2 regions of the Desulfofundulus sp. JL263-se genome follow, and region 2 is predicted to be linked to the other one. Evidence: a T-box and tRNA genes for the amino acid it is inferred to sense, from the RefSeq annotation. Region 2 holds a T-box; the other holds one or more tRNA genes.

Region 1 (10,393 bases), 1.1 Mb from region 2:
TGCCCGTTTTAACTATGGGCTTCTGATTAATACAAGTTCCCTGGTTGGACCTGGCAAATTTTAATAATTTATAAGTATCCAACTTGCCTTCATCGGTTCTTATGATTACTTCGTTGGCAGTTACCCTTTCAACCACGCCCGAATTCCGGGCAATTACCACAACCCCTGAATCCAGGGCAGCCTTATATTCTATTCCGGTACCAACGATGGGGGCCTCCGTTTTGATAAGGGGAACGGCCTGCCTCTGCATGTTGGCACCCATCAGCGCCCGGTTCGCGTCGTCGTGCTCAAGGAAGGGAATCAAAGATGTGGCAACACTAAACACCTGTTTGGGCGAAACATCCATGTAATCTACTTTATCGGCAGGAACTTTTAAAATTTCACGCCCGTGACGGGCATTAACCTGATCCGTGGCGAAATAGCCATTTTCATCCACGGGTACGTTAGCCTGGGCAATAATGTATTGATCTTCCTCATCGGCGGTAAGATATACGATTTCATCGGTTACTCTCTTGTTTTCTTTGTCAACCTTTCTATAGGGAGTTTCTATAAAACCGTAACTGTTAATCCTGGCATAACAACTTAAAGAGCCTATAAGGCCGATATTGGGCCCCTCCGGGGTTTCTATAGGGCACATGCGGCCGTAGTGGGAATGGTGCACGTCGCGCACTTCAAAGCCGGCCCTTTCCCTGCTGAGCCCCCCCGGCCCCAGGGCGGACAGGCGGCGTTTATGGGTAAGCTCGGACAAGGGATTTGTCTGGTCCATAAACTGGCTGAGCTGGCTGGAACCGAAAAATTCCTTAATGGCGGCCACGACCGGCCTGATGTTTATTAATACCTGGGGGGTAATTACATCCACGTTTTGAATAGTCATACGCTCCCGAACCACACGTTCCATGCGGGAAAGGCCAATCCGGAACTGGTTCTGCAACAGTTCCCCCACAGAACGCAGCCTTCTGTTACCCAGGTGGTCTATATCATCCACCTCTTCGTCTCCATCCATCAAGCGAAGGAGATATTTAACCGTTTCTATAATATCCGCAGGGGTCAATTCCCTAATGTATTTTTTTTTCCCGTTTTCGTTCTCGCGGTAAAGAACACCGTGGTTGAGTTTCTTGTGGATCTTATATCTTCCAACGTTGGCCAGGTCATACCGCTTGGGATCGAAGAATAATGTATCTAAAAGACTTTTAGCGCTTTCTACAGTGGGAGGTTCCCCCGGACGCAGCCTCTTGTAGATTTCAACAAGGGCTTCTTCCTCACTTTCCGTATTATCCCTTGTAAGGGTATCTTGTATATGCCTGTTTCCTTCAAAAAGATCCATAATTATACTGTTAGAACCATAACCCAGGGCACGTATTAGAACAGTTACCGGTACTTTCCTGGTGCGGTCTATACGGACAAAAACATGATCATTTACATCGGTTTCAAACTCCAGCCATGCACCGCGGTTGGGAATTATGGTAGCAGTGTATATTTTTTTCCCGCCAGGGTCAACCTGCTCCGCAAAATAAACCCCCGGTGAACGAACCAGCTGACTTACAATAACCCGCTCAGCTCCGTTGATGATAAAGGTGCCCTTCTCAGTCATCAAGGGGAAATCTCCCATGAAAACATCCTGTTCCTTTACTTCCCCCGTTTCTTTATTAATAAGGCGCACCTTGACACGAAGCGGGGCAGCGTAGGTGACATCCCTTTCCTTGCATTCCTGCACGCTATACTTTGGCTTTCCCAGGGTATAATCAAGAAACTCCAAAACTAAATTGCCAGTGAAGTCGTGAATAGGGGAAATGTCATGGAAAACCTCGCGCAATCCTTCTTTTAAAAACCAATCATAAGATTTCCGCTGCACTTCAATAAGGTTGGGAAGAGCGAGAACTTCCTTAAACTTACTAAGATCCCGCCGTGTCCTGGCACCCGGCTTATTAGGATACATATTTACAGACCACACCCCTTAATAGAGATAAAAAGAACTAAAAGCAAGGTAAATACCTCGCTTTAAATAACGTACATAATATTATCTAAGTTATTATTTCCCAAAATTCCTATCCAGATACCCTTTCTAAAATTGCCCGTAAAACACATATAATTATAATACGGCAAAGTAACATTTTTAAATATTAGCATATAAATAACAGGTTGTCAATAAATTTTTCATACTTATAAGCAAATTTTTCTAAAGTTAGGCAAAAAATATTCCGGGGATTTCCCCGGAATGCTAAAGAAATTAGCCGGCACGCGGCTTAACAACTTCTTCACGTTTGGAGGAATTTTTCCGCCAAATCTGGCTTGGTAAAGGGAATTTTTCCAAGCCAGGTCTAGCTTGGTAAAGGTAATTTTTCCGTGGAAAAATTCCCCCAAAATTTTGGGGGAAATTTTCCAAGCCAGGTCTAGCTTGGTAAAGGTAATTTTTCCGTGGAAAAATTCCCCCAAAAGGCCCGCAGTAAGAATGCAAGCCCAATATCACCGGTAGCAAGTGGTTTACTTCAGCTCCACAGTGGCGCCTGCCTCTTCCAGCTTGGCCTTGATAGATTCCGCCTCTTCCTTGCTTACCTTCTCTTTTACCGGCTTTGGAGCGTTATCAACCAACTCTTTGGCATCTTTCAGGCCGAGGCCGGTAATTTCACGTACCACTTTAATAACATTGATTTTCTTATCGCCGACAGCAGTAAGAACTACATCAAATTCAGTTTGTTCTTCTGCTTCTTCTGCAGCACCGGCTGCAGCACCGGCTGCAGGAGCAGCAACGGCGGCCACCGGAGCGGCAGCACTTACACCAAACTCTTCTTCAAAGGCCTTGACCAATTCAGCCAATTCCAGTACCGAAAGCTTTTTAACAGCATCAAGAATCTCTTGAACCTTGGACATTATTAACAATACCTCCTGTTATTATAATATTTAATATTTTAAAATATGTTCAACCTTTTTTTAACCTTAACCGGCGCTTTCACCGGCTTTTTGCTTGCGAATTGCCTCAAGGGCATAAACAAAGTTGCGCAACAGCCCTTGCAATACACCGGCAAACCCGTAAAGAGGCGCCTGCATTCTGCCTACCACCTGTGCCAATAAGGTTTCCCGCGGAGGCAGGTCGGCCAGCGCCTTTATAGCGGCCACATCAACCACTTTACCTTCCAGAACTCCCGCCTTTATTTCCAGTTCCTTATGCTCCTTGGCAATTTCCTTGAGGACCTTGGCCGGGGCCACAGGATCAGTGGCACTGATGGCCAGGGCAGTGGGCCCTTCCAGGTAAGGATCCAGGCCTTCCAGCCCCAGTTCACCGGCAGCCCGCTTGGCTAGCGTATTTTTGACCACCTTAAACTCGCTATTGGCTTCCCGCATTTTTTTGCGCAACTTGTTCATGGCTGCCACATTTAACCCCCGGTAGTCCGTCAATATAACTACCTGGGCATCCCGCAATTTATTCCGCAACATTTCCACTATAGCCTCTTTTTCCTTCCTCTTAACAGACACCCGCTACACCTCCTTTCTTCACGATAACAATTACTCAGGCCGGTGTTCCCCGCTGTGCCAAAGTACTACAAATAAAGGCCCCCGGCAGACAGTGAACCAGGGGCCTGTAAATGCACACAGGTTACCTCTCCCGGCCTCGGATGGCGGCTGGTGAGCCTTTAAGCCTAAAGCACCATCTGTCTGCAGCTAGGAAAAAGCATATAATTTTAATTATTAACTTTTTAAATGTATGTGATAAAAATCCCAACTCCCTGAAATTGCAGCCAAAATGCTTTTATTTTTATTTACCTGTAAATCTCTGAGCATTGACCCGTATCCCGGGTCCCATGGTGGAAGATAAGGTCACACTGCGAATATACTGTCCTTTAGCAGCTGCAGGCTTTGCCCTGATCAGCTGCTCCATGAGGGTGCGAAGATTTTCCAGCAATTTATCGGCATCAAAAGATACCTTGCCTATGGGGGCATGGATAATGCCCGCCTTATCCACACGGTATTCTATTTTGCCGGCCTTTGCTTCCTGGACTGCCCGCCCTACATCAAATGTCACCGTTCCTGTTTTCGGATTGGGCATAAGGCCCCGGGGGCCCAAAATACGGCCCAGCTTACCAACAGTCCCCATCATGTCCGGTGTGGCTATGGCAACATCAAAATCCAGCCACCCACCTTGTATTTTTTCCACCAAATCCACGTCACCTACATAATCGGCGCCTGCTTCTTCAGCTTCCTTGGCTTTATCCCCCTTGGCAAATACCAGTACGGTACGGGTTTTACCGGTACCGTGAGGAAGCACAACGGCTCCGCGCACCTGTTGGTCCGCATGCCTGGGGTCAACACCCAATCTGACGGCTACCTCCACAGTTTCGTCAAAATTGGCCCTGGCAATTTTCTTAACCAGCTCACAGGCTTCAGCGGGATCATATTGCTTGGTCCGGTCTATTTCCTTTAACGCATCCCGGTATTTCTTTCCGTGCTTGGGCATGAAATTACCTCCTTGTGGTGTTTCAGGGGAATTTTCCCACGGGAAAATTACCTCTTCCAAGCCAAACATAGCTTGGAAAATTTCCCCCAAAATTTGGGGGAATTTTTCCACGGGAAAATTACCTCTTCCAAGCCAAACATAGCTTGGAAAATTTCCCCCAAATCGGAAATTAAAATTTCCTCCCACGTACAGTCTTATATTTTTATACAACCTCGATTCCCATGCTGCGGGCAGTACCTTCTATCATGCGCATGGCGGCCTCAATGGAAGCTGCATTGAGGTCTTGCATTTTAAGTTCGGCAATTTCCTTGATCTGGTCCCTGGTTACCTTACCAACCTTGTTTTTGTTGGGCTCTCCGGAGCCCTTTTCCAGGCCGGCAGCCTTTTTTAACAGATCGGCAGCAGGAGGAGTTTTGGTTATAAAACTAAAGGACCTGTCTTCATATACGGTAATTTCCACTGGTATTATCATACCGGCGTGTTTAGCGGTACGTTCGTTATACTCCTTTACAAACTGCATAATGTTTACCCCGTGCTGTCCTAAAGCCGGTCCTACCGGGGGAGCAGGAGTGGCCTTTCCTGCTGGCACCTGTAGTTTGATAACTGCTGCCACCTTTTTAGCCATTTCTCACACCTCCTTTAAAAATGCAGGAAGCATATGCACGGAATGCACTTCTAGTCTATTTTTTCTATCTGGTCAAATTCCAATTCCACCGGAGTTTCCCGGCCGAACATGGAAATGCTGACTTTAACCTTACCCTTTTCCGGATAAATTTCTTCAATTTCACCGCTGAAGTTCTCAAAGGGCCCGCCGATTACCCGAACCTGTTCGCCCGGGCTGAAGTCCACCTTGGGTACTGCATCATCCATACCCATTCTCTTCATAATGCTCTGGGCCTCTTCATCACTTAAAGGGATAGGCTTGGTGCCGCTTCCAACAAACCCGGTTACACCAGGGGTATTACGAACCACATACCAAGAATCATCATCCATAATCATCTCCACCAGCACATACCCGGGAAACACTTTTTTCTTACTTATCTTACGCTTACCGTTTTTTATCTCTACTTCATCTTCCATGGGTATAACTATTCTAAAAACCTTATCCTCCATGTTCATGGACTCTATGCGCTTCTCCAGGTTGGCCTTCACTTTGTTTTCATATCCGGAGTAGGTATGTATCACATACCACATCTTACTCATAAATTCAAGGGACCCAGCTTAATCCAGGCCCCTCACCCCCTTGAAACATTTTAATAAATTAACTGCACGACCCTGCTGAGAAGCAAATCAAACACCCAGATTAATACGCCCACTATACCCACGGCTACCAAAACCACTGCAGTATAAATGGCAGTCTCTCTACGATTCGGCCAGTGTACCTTTTTTAACTCATTAAGTACGCCGCTCAAGTAGCTTCGGACCGCACTCAATTTACCCGGGCGTTTTTTTGCTTGAAGACTTTTTTTACTATCCTTTTTCACCAATGCCTTTCCCGAGGTGGCCTGCTTTTCAGACCCCTTGCCGCCTTTTTTTGCCGGGCTGATATTTTTTTCAGCTGTCTGTTTTTTGGTAACTGCCATAAACGCCACATCCTTAACTAGAAGTGAAAGCCACAGTACCTCTCGGCACCGGCAACCGGGCAATATAATCTATTTATCTCAAATCCAAACCACTTTCTATCTGGTCTCTTTATGCAAGGTGTGGGCATTGCAAAAACGACAATACTTTTTAAGTTCAATGCGGTTGGGGTCATTCCTCTTATTCTTGGTAGTGGTATAATTTCTCTGCTTGCATTGCGTGCATGCTAAAGTAATCCCTACTCGCAATTTTGCCACCTCCCAAAACTAAAAAAACAAACATATCACCTTTAAAATTACCTTACCGAATATATCACAACTAAATTTTAAAGTCAATACTTTACCCCATACCTGAGCCTTATGCTCATTATTCTGATAGTGGAATCCCCGCCCCCTTTGGGGCGGGGAAATTTTCCAGGCCAGGTTTGGCTTGGTAAAGATAAAGTGTAACTTGGCAAGGTAATTTTCCCGCGGGAAAATTACCCCAAAATTTTGGGGGAATTTTTCCAAGCCAAGTGCGGCTTGGCAAAGATAATTTTTTCGTGGAAAAATTCCCCCAAAACAGTAACCTATTCAATTATCCTGGTAACTACACCGGCACCCACGGTACGCCCGCCTTCACGGATAGCAAAGCGCAGTCCTTCTTCAATGGCAATGGGAGTAATCAGTTCAATGTCCATCTCAACGTTATCCCCGGGCATTACCATTTCCGTCCCTTCCGGCAGCCTTACCGTCCCCGTTACATCGGTGGTGCGGAAATAAAACTGCGGGCGATAGCCGTTAAAGAAGGGAGTGTGCCGGCCGCCCTCGTCCTTGGTCAGCACGTATACCTCGGCGTGGAATTTGGTGTGCGGCTTAATGGTGCCGGGCTTTGCCAAAACTTGCCCGCGCTCTATTTCTTTCCGCTCCACGCCGCGCAAAAGGCAGCCAATGTTGTCTCCCGCTTCCCCGCGGTCCAGTACTTTGCGGAACATTTCTACTCCGGTTACCACTGTCTTGCGCGGCTTATCCATAAGACCTACTATCTCTACTTCTTCGCCGGTGGTGATGGTTCCCCTCTCTACACGCCCCGTGGCCACGGTGCCCCGGCCGGTTATGCTGAATACGTCTTCCACCGGCATGAGGAAGGGTTTGTCAACATCCCGCTCCGGGGTGGGTATATATTCGTCCACTGCGTCCATAAGTTCCCAAATGCTCTTGCACCACTCGCAGTCCCGCTTGCCGCAGCCGCACTCCAGCGCCTTAAGGGCGGAACCGCTGATTACCGGCACGTCGTCTCCGGGAAATTCATATGTGCTCAAAAGTTCCCTCACTTCCATCTCTACCAGTTCCAATAGCTCCGGGTCGTCCACCTGGTCAACTTTGTTCAGGTATACCACTATGTATGGCACTCCTACTTGCCTGGCCAGCAAGATGTGCTCCCGGGTCTGGGGCATGGGACCGTCTGCAGCCGATACCACCAGTATGGAACCGTCCATCTGGGCCGCCCCGGTAATCATGTTCTTTACGTAGTCGGCGTGCCCCGGACAGTCTACGTGCGCATAGTGCCTCTTTGCAGTCTCATATTCCACGTGGGCGGTGTTAATGGTGATGCCGCGCTCTTTTTCTTCCGGAGCGTTGTCAATTTCATCGTACTTTTTAACCTGAGTCCTACCTTCTTTGGACAGGCACAAGGTGATTGCCGCCGTAAGGGTGGTCTTGCCGTGGTCAACGTGACCTATGGTTCCAACATTTACGTGGGGTTTCGTACGCTCAAACTTTTCTTTGGCCATTGAACTTTCTCCTCCTCATAATTTACTTGATTAAGCTCCATAAACTTACACACTTTTAATTTATTTCCACATTTATACACTTTCATGCATTTTTCAAAATCCCATTGGATATTCTATAAGCATGTCCAAATTCCCTTCTTGCTTAAAAAAATAAAACCAGCTACATGCAACTTTTACATGTAGCTGGCTTACTGGTAGCGGCGCAGGGATTCGAACCCCGGACACTACGGGTATGAACCGTATGCTCTAACCAACTGAGCTACGCCGCCGCAACTTTGGGGAATTTTCCTATGGAAAATTCCCCAAAATTTTCGAGGAATTTTTCTAAGCCAAGCACAGCTTGATAAGGTAACTTTTCCGTAGAAAAACTCCTCGAAAATGGAGCCACTAACCGGGCTTGAACCGGTGACCTCATCCTTACCAAGGATGCGCTCTACCTCCTGAGCTATAGTGGCACCTGGTTGCGGGGGTGGGATTTGAACCCACGACCTTCGGGTTATGAGCCCGACGAGCTACCGGCTGCTCCACCCCGCGTCAGCACTTTCTATTTTATCATATTGCAAATAAATTTTCAACTCTCAACTTATTACAAATTTATGTTGGTGGAGGGGGCAGGATTCGAACCTGCGAAGGCGACAGCCGGCAGATTTACAGTCTGCTCCCTTTGACCACTCGGGAACCCCTCCACTATTTGGGGGAAATTTTCCAAGCCAGGTCTAGCTTGGTAAAGGTAATTTTTCCGTGGAAAAATTCCCCCAAAATTTTGGGGGAAATTTTCCAAGCCCAGTCTAGCTTGGTAAAGGTAATTTTTCCGTGGAAAAATTCCCCCAAAATGGAGCCGGCGATGGGACTCGAACCCGCAACCTGCTGATTACAAGTCAGCTGCTCTACCAATTGAGCTACGCCGGCACGGCGCAAGTTATATTATAAAATAGCAGCAGGCGATTGTCAATAATCACTCCCAATATAATTTTTGACAATCTGCCCGCAATTAAAAAGGCCTGAATTTCCTCAGATGAATTCAGGCCTTTAAACTCCAAGAAACAACTTTTATATTTCTAGTTATTTATTTGTATTTACATCATTCATCATTCTTCTCTTTTTTCTAAATAACGCTCTAACTTTCGTTTTACACGCTGCAGGGCATTATCGATGGATTTTACATGCCGGTCAAGATCCTTGGCTATCTCCTGGTAGGACTTGCCTTCAAGGTAAGACATAAGCACCTGCCATTCCAGGGAACTTAAAATTTCGCTCATCTTTTCTTCTATATTATCAAACTCTTCCTGGCTTACGATTAACTCCTCCGGATCGGTAACCTTCGAGCCGGATATTACGTCCAGGAGAGTTCTATCGGAATCTTCATCATAAATGGGCTTGTTCAAAGATACATAAGAATTAAGCGGTATATGTTTCTGCCTGGTTGCTGTTTTAATGGCCGTTATAATTTGCCGGGTAATACAAAGCTCTGCAAAAGCCCGGAATGATGATAACTTGTCCATGCGAAAGTCCCTTATAGCTTTATAAAGACCAATCATTCCTTCCTGTATTATGTCTTCCCGGTCCGCCCCAATTAAGAAATAAGAGCGAGCTTTGGCGCGAACAAAGTTCTTATACTTATTAATTAAATACTCCTGTGCTGCGTTGTCCCCTGCACGGGCAAACTCCACCACTTCTTCGTCCATCATCACATTAAAGTCGTGAGAAACGTCCCTTTGGGCGTTTAGACTCAACAATCTCCCCCCCGCCATTTTTCCCTGACCCGGTAACTTTTCAACCAACTGATTACCGAGTTTACATGCCTTATTATAAATGAGTTTAAAAAGACTAGTCAAGCATAAAAGGAAACGCCTACTTTTTGCGCCGCCATTCTTCCAATACTCTCCGGGTCGAATAGCCAAGCCGGTTTTCCAGATAAGTATCAGTAGGATAGTCACTTTTTGTCCACTTTTCTTCCTTTGCCCTGGACTGTTTTATCCGCTCTTGCAAGTCCCTGGGCGTAAGGCGATAGGCGCCCCGGCCAAAAATGACCTTCTGCTCGTCGTAATCCGACGTTACCACATACACCCTCCCCCGGGTAATCAATTCTCCAATCATCTTTTCGATAGCGGCATCAGCTGTTTCTCCTTCCCGGGTATATATTATACGCACACCATTCCTTTCTTCCACGCGCTCAATGCCTTGTCCCACCTGGTGGGCGTCAAAAACCACAAATATATTAGTGCCGCTGAGAGCAGCGTAATTGGCTAATATATCCACCAGTTTGTCTCTGGCGTGCTCCAAATTCTCATTTTTCACCTTATCTAAAGAGGGCCAAGCATAAATAACATTATACCCGTCCACCACCAAATATTCATCCATTTTAACCCCTTCTTCTTTGCCGCAACACCTCATACAATAACAAAGCTGCGGCAACTGACGCATTTAGTGACCCTACCCGGCCGGTCATGGGCAGCCGAACCAGGAAGTCACACTTGCTCCGTACAAGCCTCCCCAGCCCCTTATCTTCCCCACCAATTACAAGAGCCAGCGGGCCCGTTAAATCAACATCCCAATAAATTTCTTCCGCCTGGCCATGGGCCCCAACAACC
Region 2 (10,393 bases):
GACTTGCAGGTAGAAAGATTATCCAGCAATTCCGGGTAAAAATGTTCTATAAAGTTAATCCACCCGGGGCTGCATGAAGTTAATAAGGGGAGTTTGCCCCCGTTATTTAACCGGCTGATTAATTCATTTCCTTCTTCAATTATAGTTACGTCAGCAGTAAAATCAGTATCAAACACTTTATCAAATCCCAGGCGTTTCAGGCCGGCCACCAGTTGTCCGGTAACCACGCTACCCGGCTCCAGCCCGAACTCTTCTCCTATGGCCACCCTTACAGCCGGAGCCGTTTGGACAATAACATGGGTGTCCGGGTCAGCCAATGCAGACCAAACTTCTTCACACTGGTCTTTTTCATGAATGGCTGCCGTGGGGCAGACCAGGGCACACTGCCCGCAGGCGACACAGAGGGTGTCCCCCAGGGGTTCCAGAAAGGCAGGGGCTACAATGGTATTAAATCCCCTTTCTTGGGCAGCTATGGCTGATACCGTTTGAGTGGTCTCACAGATACTAATACACCGCCTGCACAGTATGCACTTGCCCGGATCCCGAACCAGAGACGGGCTGGAGCTATCAGCTTCATAGGGGGGCATTTCTCCGGAATATTCTATTTCACGGATTCCCATCTCGCTGGCCAGGTTTTGCAGCTCGCAATTGGTGTTGCGAGTGCAGGTAAGGCATTCCATGCGGTGGTTGGAAAGAATGAGTTCCAGGTTCATTTTCCGGGCCTCGAGAACAGCCCGGCTGTTGGTGATAACTTCCATGCCGTCCGCCGCCGGGGTAACACATGCCGCCTGCAAGGTGCGGGTGCCTTTTACTTCTACCAGGCAAAGACGGCAGGCGCCTACTTCATTTATTTCCTCCAAAAAGCAAAGGGTGGGGATTTTTATGCCTGCCTTCTCTGCCGCTTTTAAAAGGCTGGTTCCGGCTTCCACTTCTACCCGCTTGTTGTCTATGGTCAATGTAACCAAAGGCATTATATCCCTCCAGTAAAACCTGTTTAAAGGTTTATTACAGCATTGAATTTACATTTTTCCTTGCATGTTCCGCATTTAGCGCACAATTGCAGGTTAATGATATGTGGCTTCCTTTTTTCACCGCTGATTGCTTCGGACGGGCAGACCTTGCTGCACAGCCCGCACCCGGTGCACTTGTTGGGGTCAATGTAGTAGGAGACCAGGGCCCGGCAAACCCCTGCGGGGCATTTTTTATCTTTTATGTGGGCCTCATATTCGTGGCGGAAGTGGCGAATGGTACTCAGCACCGGATTGGGGGCTGTTTGGCCTAAACCGCAGAGGGCTGAATTTTTGATGCCAAAAGCCAGTTTTTCCAGCCGCTCAATATCTCCCTCACGCCCTTGTCCCTCAATTATACGTTCCAATATTTCCAGCATTCGCTTGGTGCCCACCCGGCAGGGAGAACATTTGCCGCATGATTCATCTTGGACAAATTCAAGGAAAAACCTGGCCAGGTCCACCATACAGGTATCTTCATCCACAACAATCATCCCGCCGGAGCCCATGATTGCCCCCAGCTGGGTTAGGGACTCATAATCTACCGGGGTATCCAGGTATTCGGCGGGTATACAGCCCCCTGAGGGCCCGCCTGTTTGAATTGCCTTTAACCGTTTTCCACCGGGGATTCCCCCGCCGATTTCATAAATGATTTCCCTGAGAGTGGTACCCATGGGCACCTCCACCAGGCCGGTGTTATTTATCTTACCTGCCAGGGCAAAAACTTTGGTCCCCTTGCTTTTTTCGGTTCCGATACTATTAAACCACTGGGGGCCGTTTAGAATAATGGGCGGGATGTTGGCCCATGTTTCTACATTGTTAATTACGGTGGGCTTGCCCCAGAGCCCGGCCTGGGCCGGAAACGGAGGTCGCGGCCTGGGCTCGCCCCGGCGCCCTTCAATTGAGGCCAGAAGGGCGGTTTCCTCACCACAAACAAAGGCTCCCGCACCTACACGGATATCTATGTTAAAGCTAAAGCCGGTACCAAAAATGTTCTCTCCCAACAGGCCGTATTCCCTGGCCTTGCGGATGGCTATCTCCAGGCGTTCTACGGCCAGGGGATATTCGGCCCTGACGTAGATATAGCCCTGGTTGGAGCCAATGGAGTAGCCGCAAATGGCCATGGCCTCCAGCACAGTATGGGGATCGCCTTCCAGTATACTTCTGTCCATAAAGGCCCCGGGATCGCCCTCGTCGGCATTGCATACCACGTATTTAGGGTAGCCTTCGGCTTTTGCCGTAAATTCCCACTTTACGCCAGTGGGGAAGCCGGCTCCTCCCCGTCCCCTCAGTCCGGATGTTTTTATACAGTCAATTACTTCTTCAGGAGTCATCCTGGAAAGAACTTTTCCCAGTGCTTTATAACCGTCACGGGCAATATATTCCTCAACCGATTCCGGATTTATTAAGCCGGTATTGCGCAGGGCTATGCGGGTTTGCCGTTTAAAAAAGTCCATATCTTCCAGGTTTACGGCAGCCTGTCCATTTTCACTATCCTTTTGAGTAAGGCGTTTCACAATTTTACCCTTCAAAAGGTGCTGGTCTACTATTTCCGCGGTATCCTCGGGGGTTAATTTACGGTAAAAAGTACCTTCGGGGTAGACCACCATCACCGGGCCCAAGTCGCAGGGCCCCATGCAACCGGTTTCTACCACCATAATTTCGTTTTCTAGTCCTCTTTTTACAATATTTGTCTTGAGTGCCGACTGTACCGCTTTGCAGTCGGAGGATATACATCCGGCTCCGGCACAAACAAGTACGTGTGACCGGTAAGTCTCCATGTGGCTACCCTCCTTAATCCTTTATTGTCCATTTTTTAACTATCTGACCGTTTAATAAATGATCGGAAACTATACGTTTAATTTTTTCCTCGTCCACATTAATGTAGGTAACTTTTTCCTGGCCCGGGTAATCAACCTGAACTACGGGCTCGTACTGGCAAAGTCCCAGGCAGCTGGTTTGGGTTACCAGAACATCGTTGACATTTTGGTTATTTAGTTCTGTCAACAGTGTTTTCATAACCTGCCGGGCCCCGGCGGCAATACCACATGTTCCCATGCCGACGGCTATTACAGTACTACCTTTTCCTTCCCTAACTTTCATTTGCTTTTTTAATTTCTCCCGTAGCTTTTCCAACTCTTCCAGAGATTTCACTCACAGAACCCCCTCTCAGGGAATTTATTCTTTTTTGCACGTAACCCTCAACCCATACCAGTACCGCCGGTGTATTCAACGGCACACCGGCGAGAAAATCCTTTAACTCCTTGGTACTAAAGTTGAAAATTTTATTATTAAAAATATGGCGGTAAGTAATATTTACATCACTGGTGGTGGCCATAAGAACGGAAATAGTTTCCCCTATGTTGCCCAGCGGAGGCCGGTCGATATGATGGTAGGAGAAACTGGCTTTAATTTCAGTTCCTTTTTCGGGAACTGAAGATATTTTGAGATCACCGCCGCACCTTTGTGTAGCGGCGTGAAGCAAGGGAATACCCAATCCTATACGTTTTCCTTTGCCGGAATAAAAAGGATCCGTTACCCGGAGAATATCTCCGGGCACCATACCTGCACCATTATCGTAAACGAAGAACTCCAGCCGGTCGTTTTCAGGTTTTTCTTCTACCGAAATGTTTATTATAGTTGCTCCTGCTTCCAGGGAGTTCCTGGCTATGTCCAAAATGTGCTGGGCAATTTCTTCCAAAACCGGTCACTCCCGCTTTAATGAATGACCTTTATTCATAAGCATTTAAAATTTCCATTACTTTGTCAGGCTTTTGTCGCCCGTATACATCTTCATCAACAGTCATCACCGGGCCCAGGCCGCAGGCCCCCAGGCACCTGACCACATCCAGAGAGAATTTTCCGTCACTGGTAGTGCTCCCCGGCCTGAGATCCAAATCTTGATGTAACCGGTTAAGCAGTTGTTTTGCCCCGCGAACGTAGCAAGCCGTTCCGGCGCACACGGAAATTTTATGCCTGCCCTTGGGCTTGGTGGTAAAAAGGGAATAAAATGAAACCACTCCGTAAATGGTGGCCAGGGGTATATCCAATCCATTGGCTATCCTGACTTGAACTTCCCGGGGAAGATAGCCGATTAATTGCTGGGCCTTATGCAAAACTTGAATGAGTGCCCCGGGCTCGTTTTTATACTCATCGATTATTTTGTCAAGTTGGCGGTACTGTTCCTCATTAATTGCAGTGGCACACTGGCAATTATTTTTGCTCAATTCATTTACCCTCCCATCTCTATTAATTGCCTTTCGGTTAATTGGCCGGGCTTTGTCTTTGTTATCACCTCCAACAACAGATAATCAAGAAAAAAAATTATATTTTGAAAATTACTTAGCAAGAATCGCCGGTAATACGGTACCTTTTGAATAATTGATAGATTTTTCCGGCAGCGGTGAAGGTGTCCAGGGGAGTGGAGAAAAGCGGGATCCCTTCCTGTTCGGCTGTTTCTATAACGTCCCGGTCCGGGAGGCGTCCTCCGGTAATAATAACCCCGCTTAATCCTGCCAGGCTCGCAACGGCGATTACATTGCGGTGTTTTTGGATAGTCAGCCAAAGTTGCCCCGGCTTGGCTTTAGCAAGTACGTCACTGAGTAAGTCTCCACAGTAAGCGCCTTGTATTGAATCCTTTTCGATATATAGGGAAGTAAGTGATGTTAATTCAAGTGCGGAGCTGATATCATTCCAGAGGGACATCGCGTTTTTCCTCCTCCGCTGCGTCTTTTCTGCCCATGGCCGGGGGCGGTTTATGTGCCAGCTCAACCATTTCTTTGGCCAGGTCCCGTAATTTTTCTCGTAGTTTAAAGACACAATAGGTTTTTTGGGCATATCCTCTGACAATATCTTCTGCCAGTGCCTTACAATTGGGCGAGCCGCAGGAGCCGCAGTCCAATCCTGGAAGTTCCTGGACAATCTTTTCCACGTCAGATAGCATTTGAATGGCTTTAGTCACATCGTTGGAGAGCTGCATTACCGGGCGGGGATTAATGGGTTTGTCAAGGTACCATTCTTCATTAATTGATGGTACTTTAACCGGATTTTTATCTGCCAGCAAGCTGTTCAGGTTTTCCATGCGCACCCGGGATACAAACGGGTTTTGGGGTACAAGAGGCCCTCCAATACATCCACCGGTACATGCCTGGGCCTCCACATAATTAATATCCGTTAGTTCTCCCCGCTCTATTTCTTCCAGGACGCTTATTACGTTGTGGATTCCGTCAACCGCCAGTGAAAAGCCCCCTTCTATGGCGCGGTTTTCCCCTCCTGATTTTCCCCATCCAATTCCCCGGGGAGTGGAATAAAAGGGCAGGGGAGGGGCTTTAATCCGGTCCAGTTTATGGAGCAGATTACCGTATATTGAGGACATGGAAATTGCCCCGTCCACTTCAGATTTTGTACCGAAGGGCTGTTTAACTGCCGTTACTTTTGCCGGGCAAGGGGTGATAAAAAATATACCTATTTTTTCCGGTGCCACATTGAATTTGCGGGCCTTTTCCTTCCTGGCTATCCGGGCGGCCACTTCCATGGGTGTTTCTACAGGAATTATCTGGTCAAGCAGTCCCGGAAAGCGTACTTGCATCAGCCTGACCACGGCCGGGCAGGCGGACGATATATAGGGCTTGCGAGGTGCACTGCGCAGGAATTTGCTGATCATATCCGATACGATTTCCGCTGCCACGGCCACTTCAAAGACATCGTCAAACCCGATTTCAATAAGGGCACGAAGTACATGGCCGGGCATTATCTCCGGCTTAAACTGGGCATACAGGGAAGGTGCGGGAAGGGCTATGGATACCTGGTAATCTTTTATTTTTTGCAAGTCATCAGTAAGAGCAATCTTGGCGTGATTGGGGCAGATACGAATGCACTCGCCGCAATCTATACAGCGCTCCTCTATGATCCGGGCACGACCTTTACGTACTCTTATTGCCTCTGTGGGGCACCTTTTAATGCAATTAGTGCAGCCTTTACAATTTTCCTCATCCAGTCTTACCGAGTGGAAGTATTTTTGCACTAATTACCACCACTTTTTTGCTTATTGGCTTTTGGGGTGTAAATTATGGCTTTAAGCCGAGTTCCTTTATTAACGGTGGAGTCTATTTTTAATTCGTGTGAGAATTTTTTTATATTGGGCAACCCCATTCCAGCCCCGAAGCCCATTTCCCGGATATGGGGCGGTGCCGTGGAATAACCTTCCTGCATGGCCAGGGAAATGTCGGGTATGCCCGGGCCCTCATCCCTGGCTTCGATTATGATACGATGAGGTGAAATGTCGGCTGTTAAAATTCCCCGGTAAGCGTGGATAACGATATTGAGCTCGGCTTCATAGGTAACAATCAGGGCTTGCCTTATGGTATCGTATTCCATGCCGATCATTTGTAAAGTTTGTTTTAACCGGCTGGCTGCTTCGCCTGCCCGGGAAAAATCCATACCTTTAATGTTAAAGCGCAATTGCATGTTGAATTATCACTCCGCCCTAGGAGCTTCGCAGCCCGGCCTGGAATAGAAGGCCGCAGCTCTCAAAGAGAAAGCGGTTTGTTACCATTACGGGAAGTTCCCTTTCTCTGGAAGCTTGAACAATTTCCGGGCCCGGATTTTTGCCCCTTACGAAAACTATAGCCCGCGCTTTGACCATTTCAGCAACTTTAATAATTTGAATGTTGGTAAGGCCGGTAAGTAAAAGACAGCCGGGCCTGGAAAAACAAAGGGAATCGCTTATTAAATCGCAGGCAAACCCTGAGTTAACCTCAATGTCCAGCATATCTTCTCCGTACAGAATTTCGGCCTCTAAAATGCGCTTTATTTCAGATAGAGTAATGGTTGCTCACCCCATAAATATTTTTTTTGACTAATCCCTAACTTTAATAAATATTTATTATTGCTAGCCATAAAGACTCTTTATAACAGAATAATATCTTTTTTCCGAAAGTCAATAAAATTTTTGCTAATTAGTCATAAAATCTATTCGAGTGGTCAATTCGGGAGCTGAATGGTTGATATAAGGGTTAAGTGGTAAAACCCGGCGTTGATTAATGCTTATTAAAAAAAGAGCGCCGGCATAATCGCGGAGGTGGGTTTTAAAATTGACATAATTTCGGGCAATAATTATAATATCAAATGTAATCTTGGCAGGTATGTAAATAAAATTGTCTTGTTAGTTAATAGAGCACAGGCGATGAAGGGGACGAGTAGGTCCTTTACGGTTCAAAGAGAGGGGATGTCACTGGCTGCGAGCATCCCTGAACGCAGGGGGGCCGAAAACCACCCCGGAGCTGTCCAGCTGAACCAAAGAGTAAGCCGGGCCGGCTGAAAGCCGTTATTACTCGTGGAGAGGGGGAATTCTTTCCCCAATCAGGGTGGAACCGCGGGAATGCTCCGTCCCTGGCTGAATGTGTCGGGGACGGTTTTCTTATTTATACGAAAAGGGGTGACGAAAGTGATTAAAATAACACTTAAAGACGGTTCGGTGCGCGAATATGAAAAAGGTGCCCAATTAATTGATATTGCCAGGGATATAAGCCCCCGGCTGGCCAAAGAAGCTATTGTGGCCAGGGTAAACGGAAAGCTTACCGACCTCAATGCGAGTCTTAATCAAGATGCCGAAGTGGAATTTTTAGACTTTAGCACGGAAGAGGGGCAAGAAGTTTTTCGCCACAGTACCGCACACGTGATGGCCCAGGCTGTAAAAAGGCTTTATCCGGAAACCAGGCTGGCCATCGGCCCGGCCATCTCCCAAGGTTTTTATTATGACTTTGATTCACCGGAATCTTTTTCACCCGAGCACCTGGAAAAGATTGAAGAGGAAATGAAAAAAATAATAAAAGAAGATCTCCCTTTCGAGAGGTACGAATTATCCAGGGAAGAAGCGCTTAAAAAATTTAGAGGTGCGGGAGAAAACTATAAGGTGGAGTTAATCAATGAATTGCCGGAAGATGCCGTAATTTCCTGTTACCGGCAAGGAGAGTTTGAGGATCTTTGTACGGGCCCGCACGTTCCCTCTACCGGCAGGCTGAAAGCTTTTAAGCTGCTGAGTACCGCCGGGGCCTACTGGCGGGGAGATGAGAGGAATAAGATGCTTCAGCGCATTTACGGGACTTCATTTCCGAAAAAGTCTCTGCTGGAAGAGCACCTGCACCGGCTGGAGGAAGCCAAAAGGCGGGATCATCGTAAACTGGGCAGAGAACTTGACCTTTTCAGCCTTCACGAAGAAGGTCCCGGATTTCCCTTTTTCCACCACAAGGGCATGGTTATACGCAACGAATTGGAAAACTTCTGGCGGGAAGAGCACCGTAAGAGGGGCTACCAGGAAATACGCACCCCTATAATCCTTAACCGGGAGCTGTGGGAGAGAAGCGGCCACTGGGAGCACTATAAGGAAAATATGTACTTTACACAAATTGATGATAAAGACTATGCTATAAAGCCCATGAATTGTCCCGGCAGCATGATTGTTTATAAGACCGCCATGCACAGTTACCGGGAACTTCCCATCCGCACGGCGGAACTGGGTTTGGTGCACAGGCACGAGTTGAGCGGAGTTCTGCACGGCCTGATGCGTGTCAGGTGCTTTACCCAGGATGATGCCCACATTTTCATGCTTCCCTCCCAGGTAAAGGATGAGATAATCGGGGTAATTGACCTGGTGGATGAATTTTATAAAGTCTTTGGCTTTGATTATTATGTGGAACTTTCTACCAAGCCGGAAAAGGCCATGGGCTCGGACGAAATATGGGAAATGGCAACCAATGCCCTCATAGAGGCCATGCAGGCCAAAGGGCTGGAATATAAGGTAAACGAGGGGGACGGTGCGTTTTACGGTCCCAAGATAGACTTTCATTTGAAGGATTGCCTTGGTCGTACCTGGCAGTGCGGAACCATACAATTGGATTTCCTGATGCCGGAAAAATTTGAGCTGACCTATATAGGTGAGGATGGGCAGAAGCACCGCCCGGTTATGATTCACAGGGTAATCTTCGGGAGCATAGAGCGCTTTATCGGCATTCTTATAGAACATTATGCAGGAGCCTTCCCTACATGGCTGGCCCCGGTGCAGGTAAAGGTACTGCCCATTGCCGACAGGCACCACCTTTATGCCCGGGCTGTTGCGGATAAGCTGTTTGAATTGGGAGTTCGCGTGGAAGTGGATGACCGCAATGAAAAAGTAAACTATAAAATTCGGGAGGCCCAGACCCAAAAGATTCCCTACATGTTAGTGGTGGGAGATAAGGAGGTTGACGGTGGTTTGGTGGCTGTGCGGCACCGCTCCCGCGGCGACCTGGGTGCCAGGCCGGTGGATGAATTCGCGGCAGATTTGCTAAGGGAAATTAAAAGCCGGGAGAACAGGTAAAGCCTTTAAATCTTGGAACCTTCAAAGGAAATTGAACATAATTTTTGTACATTTTAAGCAGCCCCCAGCCTTGGCAGCTTGACTCCGGGGAACGGTCGTGCTATAATTTTCGCGATAAAAAATCATACTTCAAAGTAGAAGCCATCCGCTTCTCACCTTATGACGCCTCCGGCAGTCCATAAGGTTGCGTGCAAAAGCATGTAGGTGGTTAAGTGTGTTTTTTCGCGGGTGGTATCACCCGCTTTTTATTTTAACTTTTATTGGAGGTGAAACATTATTTCAAGGGAGCATCGGGTCAACTATGACATCAGGGCTCCGGAAGTACGCGTTGTGGATGAGGACGGTAAGCAGTTAGGTATTATGCCCACGAAGGAAGCCCTGCGGTTGGCCGAGGAAAGACAGCAAGACCTGGTGGAAGTGGCGCCGCAAGCAAAGCCCCCGGTTTGCCGGATTATGGATTACGGGAAGTATAAGTACGAGCAGAGCAAGCGGGAGAAGGAAGCCAGGAAAAAACAAAAGATCATTACTGTTAAGGAAGTTAAGCTGCGGCCCAATATTGAAGAACATGATTTAAAGGTCAAAACCAGGAATGTCACGCGCTTTTTAAAGGCCGGCGATAAGGTCAAGGTGACCATTATGTTTCGGGGGCGGGAAATTGTGCACCCCAAGAACGGCGAGGCTCTTTTAAACAGGGTGGCTGAGGAGATAGGGGACCTGGCTACGGTGGAAAAGCAGCCCAAGCTGGAAGGAAGAAACATGTTTATGATTCTGGCACCTAACCAAGCAAAAAAAGAGGACTAGAAAGGAGCGAGCACAGTGCCCAAGATAAAAACCCATCGTGGAGCTGCCAAGCGCTTTAAGCGGACAGCCAAGGGAAAATTTAAGGCTTCTCATGCTTTTCACAGTCATATTTTAGGCAAAAAGACGGCCAAGCGCAAGCGTAGATTGCGCAAAGCAACGATTTTGCACCCGTCGGACGAGCGAAGGATTGCACGCCTTTTGCCTTATTAATGCAACATAATTGTCTGCA

The links. The T-box of region 2 lies ahead of thrS (threonine--tRNA ligase). A T-box ahead of a tRNA ligase gene usually reads a tRNA of that ligase, here a tRNA-Thr.
Region 1: it has a tRNA-Thr gene. The T-box ahead of thrS (threonine--tRNA ligase) is inferred to sense a tRNA for this amino acid. The anticodon was not compared.

Annotation. Positions count from the first base shown of each region.
Region 1 is NZ_CM149993.1:2,971,758-2,982,150, forward strand. Features, by position in the region: gene rpoB (DNA-directed RNA polymerase subunit beta) at 1-1,936, opposite strand, end outside; gene rplL (50S ribosomal protein L7/L12) at 2,482-2,868, opposite strand; gene rplJ (50S ribosomal protein L10) at 2,935-3,471, opposite strand; ribosomal protein L10 leader region at 3,533-3,675, opposite strand; gene rplA (50S ribosomal protein L1) at 3,752-4,450, opposite strand; gene rplK (50S ribosomal protein L11) at 4,653-5,075, opposite strand; gene nusG (transcription termination/antitermination protein NusG) at 5,126-5,653, opposite strand; gene secE (preprotein translocase subunit SecE) at 5,704-6,033, opposite strand; gene rpmG (50S ribosomal protein L33) at 6,130-6,279, opposite strand; gene tuf (elongation factor Tu) at 6,600-7,802, opposite strand; tRNA gene ACX4JR_RS15440 (tRNA-Met) at 7,995-8,071, opposite strand; tRNA gene ACX4JR_RS15445 (tRNA-Thr) at 8,182-8,257, opposite strand; tRNA gene ACX4JR_RS15450 (tRNA-Met) at 8,261-8,336, opposite strand; tRNA gene ACX4JR_RS15455 (tRNA-Tyr) at 8,403-8,488, opposite strand; tRNA gene ACX4JR_RS15460 (tRNA-Thr) at 8,636-8,711, opposite strand; gene sigH (RNA polymerase sporulation sigma factor SigH) at 8,891-9,535, opposite strand; gene ACX4JR_RS15470 (NYN domain-containing protein) at 9,654-10,163, opposite strand; gene rlmB (23S rRNA (guanosine(2251)-2'-O)-methyltransferase RlmB) at 10,165-10,393, opposite strand, start outside.
Region 2 is NZ_CM149993.1:933,534-943,926, forward strand. Features, by position in the region: gene ACX4JR_RS04775 (NADH-dependent [FeFe] hydrogenase, group A6) at 1-971, opposite strand, end outside; gene nuoF (NADH-quinone oxidoreductase subunit NuoF) at 995-2,788, opposite strand; gene ACX4JR_RS04785 ((2Fe-2S) ferredoxin domain-containing protein) at 2,802-3,161, opposite strand; gene ACX4JR_RS04790 (ATP-binding protein) at 3,100-3,708, opposite strand; gene ACX4JR_RS04795 (NADH-quinone oxidoreductase subunit NuoE family protein) at 3,740-4,234, opposite strand; gene ACX4JR_RS04800 (DRTGG domain-containing protein) at 4,350-4,712, opposite strand; gene ACX4JR_RS04805 ([Fe-Fe] hydrogenase large subunit C-terminal domain-containing protein) at 4,696-6,030, opposite strand; gene ACX4JR_RS04810 (ATP-binding protein) at 6,030-6,473, opposite strand; gene ACX4JR_RS04815 (DRTGG domain-containing protein) at 6,493-6,834, opposite strand; T-box leader at 7,183-7,402, shown strand; gene thrS (threonine--tRNA ligase) at 7,453-9,363, shown strand; gene infC (translation initiation factor IF-3) at 9,640-10,164, shown strand; gene rpmI (50S ribosomal protein L35) at 10,180-10,374, shown strand.